2 regions of the Sporosarcina saromensis genome follow, and region 2 is predicted to be linked to the other one. Evidence: riboswitches for the same ligand, from Rfam matches in the RefSeq annotation. Region 2 holds a riboswitch; the other holds the start of a gene.
The links. A riboswitch is a leader RNA that binds a small molecule or an ion and turns the genes downstream of it on or off. The one in region 2 is predicted to bind preQ1.
Positions count from the first base shown of each region.

Region 1 (3,161 bases), 1.2 Mb from region 2:
GTCCTAAAACGACCACAAATACAAGCAATGCAATTGCTAGAACAAGATTTGTGTTGGACAAGTATTTAATTCCTTTACTAATTCCAGTCCAAGCCGACATGATGAATAATACAGTGACGACTGCAATAATGATGAATTGCGAAGTGATCCCCATTTCGAATCCAAACAAATAGTTCAGTCCTGCGTTAATTTGAACAGCACCGAAGCCGAGCGTTGTCGCAACGCCAAAAGCAGTTGCAAAAACGGCAAGTACATCCACAAGTGTACCCCAAGAGCCTTCCATCTTTTTACCGAATATCGGCTTCAATGTTGCTGAAACTAACCCCGGTTCGCCTTTTCGAAATTGGAAATAGGCAAGTGCCAATGCGACAATACCGTACATGGCCCATACGTGTAAGCCCCAGTGAAAGAACGATTCACGCAATGCTTCCTTGAATGCTGCATCTGTGTTCGGTTCCTTCGTCGCTGGATTGATTGCATAGTGTGATAAAGGTTCTGCAGCTCCGTAAAATACGAGGCCAATCCCCATCCCGGCAGAAAATAGCATTGCAATCCACGTCACGGTTGAAAATTCAGGACGATCTGTGTTTTTGCCCAAACGGATTTTTCCGAACGGACTAAAAATCAAAAAGAGACTAAGTGCCAATAATACAGACATAATCATCATGTAATACCAGCCGAATGAAGCTGCTACAAAGTTCTTAATTGTTGAAGTAACGGTTTCAAAGCTTTCTGATGCAAGCACCCCGTAACCGACGGCCAAAATAATAAGACCGATTGTGATGTAAAATACATTTGAGATTTTTCTCATGTTTCCCCCTATGCAATTGCGTTTTTATAAACGACTATAAACTATACCAATCCTATTGAAGGAAAGCAAAAGCGTTCCGTGTATGAATGGATATGGAATTGTTTTATTTTATTTTTTTATCATGCGAATGAAACAACATGGCATCAATAGTTATACACGGAATTGGTAGTAATTATTCAAGAAGGGTAGGTGAAGGAAATGATGAAAAAATTGAGTCGATGGTACTAGGTTTTTTCGCGTTAATCTTCGTCTTTAATATCTCGGTCTGGAGGGATTTGTTCACTTAAATACTCCGCGATTTGGCGTTTGACTGTTTCTAGCTGTTTAAAATACAATTCAAATTGCGCTTGGTTCACTAAAAATTCATTGCCATTGTGAATACCCTTGATACGCCCTTCCAAAACATACTTCTGCACTTGGCTGACGGGCATGCCTAAGTAATCTGCCGTTTCTTCAATTGTCATATACATGGAGATTGCTCCTTTCTTTCATAAAAAAAGAGACGGAAATCCGCCTCTTCTTCAAATCAACTTTTCGAGATTGATTCGTTTATTTAACGCAATCATTACTGGAATGCCGACCATCATGACGACAAATTCCCCAACTGCAACGAAAAGCCATGTAAGTAAAAATGGAAGTTCTAACACAATGTTTAATTCCCAGGCGATGAGAAACATCGTTACTGTGAACACCAAGGTGTTAAATAACATCCTTTTATAAAGTCCACTGATGAACTTCGCTGAAAAGATTGTAATCGATAGCGCGATAACAGATTGTCCGACCCCGAATACCAAATCAATCGGTCCAAGTTCAGAAAACAATAAGTTCGCGACAAACACACCGAGTACAATCCCAATGATGTATTTTTTATTGAAAACGACGAGATGGTTGAACATCTCTGACAAACGGAACTGGATGTTCGTGAAGCCAAAAGGGGCAATCAAAAACGTCACAGCCACATACAACGCAGCAATAATGCCGCTCGTCGCAAGAGTTTTTACGTTCATATTCATTTCTCCTTAGTTTTTTATCGTGGGATGGTTACGAACCACGAGGCATAAAGCCTACATGCCAGTGTAGCATATTATACCCGTCCAAACAACAGGGGATAGATGGATGAATTCTTTATTTCTCGTGAAGTAAACGAGTACACCTGTGGCAGATTGCTAACTGAAAGGCTTAGGATCCGGCTGATAAAAATAATTAGGTGATTGCTTTTCATTAGAATAAGGTTGATGGTAAATATGGGTGGCGGCCGGTGACAAAGGGGGAATGAGCCATGCCCAGTTTCCGGTAACGGCCCGTCCACTTTTTCGTTCGTTTTCTTCAAAGCGCTTGAATTGCTTTGCAGCTGTATGGTGGTCGATGATCGTTACACCAGCTTGTTGATAAGAGTGCAATACGGCTATATTTAACTCCACCAATGCTTTGTCGATCCACAGTGAACGGTTCAGCTTCGTATCTAGTCCCATTAAGTCGGCGATACGTGGCAACATATTGTAGCGGTCGGTATCCGCCAAGTTTCTTGCCCCGATCTCTGTCCCCATATACCAACCGTTAAACGGTGCCATTGGGTAATCAATGCCCCCAATTTCTAACCGCATGTTTGAGATGATCGGAACCGCATACCATTTCAAATTTAGCGCCGCAAACCCTTCGATTTCAGGATGGATAATCGGTACTTCTTTTACAATTTCCTCAGGGATGGAAAACCATTGCGCTTTTTCTCCGTCTGCTTGAATGACAAGAGGAAGTAAATCGAATGGTGTTTTCTCCCCGCGCCACCCGAGATTTTCACATACCTCTGTCAGGTCAAGAGAAGCGGAATCGCCAATAAGTTGCTCTCCATCTTTGTAACCGGCGTACCGAAGCAGTTGATGGTTCCAAATCCGAAGTGGATCTGTCCCGTTTTTGCGTGGAGGGAAAATGGTAATAGTGGAGCGGATTTGCCCATCATTTGTTGCATATGCAATGTGGTCGACTAGTTTTTCAAATGCATCTTCTGCTGAAACCACATCACGCGCATCAACAATATGTAATGTGTGCCAAAGCAACCGTCCGATGCAGCGATTACTATTGCGCCAAGCCATTTTCGCACCGTGTTCCAATTCAAACGGTTTGTGCGTATAGGTCCCCGTTACATCGATTTCATGTTTAATTTCCGCTAAACGATCGAGTCGGTCTTCATCCGATTGCCCCAGTTCAGCATAACATTGTGTAATAAACTGCGTTGCTTCTATTAGTAATGTACGAGCTGTTGAAGTTTGTTCCATTGTGCTGCAACTCCTTTCATACAGCTTACCATAAGGAAGCAGGGGATGATTCAGCAACAATGTAAACAATTCATGAA
Region 1 is NZ_CM142738.1:462,713-465,873, reverse strand. It holds gene ACVHUV_RS02145 (glycine betaine uptake BCCT transporter) at 1-811, opposite strand, end outside; gene ACVHUV_RS02140 (helix-turn-helix domain-containing protein) at 1,051-1,281, opposite strand; gene ACVHUV_RS02135 (QueT transporter family protein) at 1,333-1,818, opposite strand; PreQ1 riboswitch class I at 1,825-1,869, opposite strand; gene ACVHUV_RS02130 (nitric oxide synthase oxygenase) at 1,978-3,084, opposite strand.
Region 1: it holds a riboswitch for preQ1, as region 2 does, so the genes downstream of both, ACVHUV_RS02135 (QueT transporter family protein) here and queF (preQ(1) synthase) in region 2, are expected to answer to the same signal.

Region 2 (3,161 bases):
TTTATTTTCACAGTTGCCTATTATGAGTCCGTTCGCTCTATCGTTAGGCGCTTCTTCTTTTTTGACCGGTTTAGCTGTCGGTATGTATTCTTTTTCAAATACAATTGGAAATATCATTTCTGGTTTCATGACAGATCGCCGTGGCCCTTTTATGATTTTACTCATTGGCTTATTCGCCTCAGGAGCGTCGCTTTTATTGTATACAGTCGTTGAGGGACCATATTCTTTGCTTGGTATCCGATTCATCCACGGATTTATGGAAGGGCTTATTGTTCCAGCCGCTTTCACATTTCTTGCAAATCGTACAGAAGAATCAAAACGTGGCCGTAGTGTCGCAATTTCCGGAGCGTTCGTTGGAATGGCGGCGATCATCGGTCCTGCCTATAGTGGGATTGTCGCTTCCAAAACAAGTACCCCTTTTATAATGGGAATGAATGGCCTCATCATGTTTATTTTAGCATTCGCAGCCTTCTTTCTGTTGCGTTCCTATACGTATGTCAGAAAAAATCGCTTAAAAATGTCATCACAATTTCGGGTCAAATACTTATTTAAACACCCCGGCATGGTCCGTGCATTTTCAGGTGCATTTTTTCTCATGTTTTCACAAGGGGTACTGGCATTCATCCTCCCTTTAAAAGTGGAAGCGCTTGGCTTTGATACAAAAACAACCGGAATGCTGCTCAGTACATTCGGGGTTGTCGCAATACTAATTTTCCTTCTACCGATTAATCGTGTATTTGATCGGGTACGTCCTATGATTACGTTAGCTTTCGGGATTTCACTAATGGGTATTTGCATGATTTTGTTAAGCCAAGTATCAGCGCTTACTCACCTGTTTTTAGCGATGGGGTTATATGGCATCGGCTTCGCTTTTCTATTCCCGTCTATCAATTCATTGCTAATTGACTCATCAGCCCCTGAGTACCGCGGAAAAGCATACGGCTATTTTTATGCCTTTTTTTCCATCGGTGTCGTAGCGGGATCGAGCTTGATTGGCTATTTGGATTTATCGTTCACTGGTGGGTTCATGGTGACAGGAATCATCCTTTTGTTCATTGCACTTTATACAATTTTAGGTTTGAAACGAAGTTTGCTATTGACAGAATAGGTAAAACCAGTTAAAGTCATAGACGAAAAGAATAACCCTGTTCGGGAGAGGTTCATAGCGACCCTCTATAAAAAACTATGGATGCCGGAAACTACGCCATGTCCATTTGACATGGCTTTTATTTTTCCATTTCTATGGCCCCTCCCTGACAACATAACTTCAGGGAGGTTTTTGTATTGACTGGAAGAGATGAAAACACACTACAAGACTTAACACTATTAGGTAACCAACGAACGACCTATGCTTATGAATACAATCCATCCATTTTAGAAGCCGTTGACAACATGCATACAACGCGTGATTACTTCGTGAAATTCAATTGCCCTGAATTCACTTCCCTTTGTCCGATGACGGGACAGCCCGACTTTGCAACGATGTACATCAGTTACATTCCAGATGAGAAATTGGTCGAAAGTAAAGCTTTGAAACTGTATTTGTTCAGTTTCCGGAATCACGGGGATTTCCATGAAGACTGTGTCAACATCATCATGAATGATTTAATTCATTTATTGGCGCCGCGCTATATTGAAGTTTGGGGGAAATTTACGCCTCGGGGTGGTCTTTCAATCGACCCTTACTGCAATTATGGTAAACCGGGAACGAAATACGAACAGATGGCGGAGCATCGTTTGATGAACCATGATCTGTACCCTGAGAAAATCGATAATCGATGAGGAGTAATGAAAGATGCGCTATTATTTAAGTGGAATATTTGTAGGTTTATTAATTTTATCGAACATTGTAGCAGTGAAATTGATCAGCGTTGGCAGTTGGATCGTTATTCCTGCAGCAGCCGTCATTTATGTCTGTACGTATCCAATTTTGGATGTACTAACTGAAGCTTATGGGAAAGAGGCTGCCCGAAAAACTGTTCAAACCGGGTTTATTGCACAACTTTTGGCAATAGGATTCATTTGGATTGCCATCCACTTGCCTGCTGCTCCTTTTTATGAAAACCAAGCTGCTTTTGAAACGATCTTTAACGCAGGTTTCCGTGTGACTATTGCCAGTTTAGTTGCCTATCTCGTGAGCCAAAACTTAGATGTAACAATCTTTGATAAGCTGAAACAAAAACACGGCTCTAAACAATTATGGGTACGTAACAATGCCTCTACGATGGTGAGTCAATTCGTCGATACGACGTTATTCATTACAATCGCATTTGCAGGAACAATGCCTACCTCTATATTACTTGGCATGATTGCGAGCCAATATATCTTTAAGTTTTCAATCGCAATTATCGACACACCCATTGTGTATGTATTGGTTGCACTCTGCAGAAAGAAAGAGCGAAACGTCCAACCAATTGTTTCACCTCAACAATAATTCGAACGTAAAAAACCGCGTACCGGCGACTCATTTGAGACGCGCACGCGGTTTTCCTTTTGTCTAAAATTCTTACACCATCTGCTTTGAAAAAGCTTTGATTTCTTCCATAAACGCTTCTCCATACCGCTCAAGCTTTGCATCACCTACACCATTGACTTCCAAAAACGCTTCGTCGGTCATTGGCATTTTAGCAGCCATATCCCGTAATGATTTATCAGAGAAGACGACGAAAGGCGGAACACTTGCTTCTTGCGCAATTTTCAATCGAAGTGCGCGTAATTGGTCAAATAACGGGTCGTCTTGCGTAATCTGTTTTGTTTCAACTGTCGCTTTCCGATAGACTTTAGTTTTCCCAGTCAGCACATCTTTGCCTAATTCCGTCACATAAATAATCGGGAATTGACCATTTTCAACACCTAGATAATTTTCCGAGATAATAAACTCAATAAAATCGGACACTTCCTTCGCGTTGCGGCCTTTCATAATGCCATATGTCGTCAGTTTATCAAATCCGAATTCGACAACTTTCTTATTTCTTGAACCGGTCAACACTTGGGCGATCATCGTCTTACCAAAACGTTGCCCCATCCGAATAACGCAAGATAACACTTTTTGAACGTCAACAGTTACATCAGCCCGTTCCCGCGTATCCGTGCAATTTGCACAACGGTTGCAATCTTGTAGGTCACTTTCACCAAAATAGGAGATGATGAATTTTTGTAGA
Region 2 is NZ_CM142738.1:3,080,597-3,083,757, forward strand. It holds gene ACVHUV_RS15785 (MFS transporter) at 1-1,108, shown strand, start outside; PreQ1 riboswitch class I at 1,150-1,193, shown strand; gene queF (preQ(1) synthase) at 1,285-1,782, shown strand; gene ACVHUV_RS15795 (queuosine precursor transporter) at 1,796-2,434, shown strand; gene recQ (DNA helicase RecQ) at 2,507-3,161, opposite strand, start outside.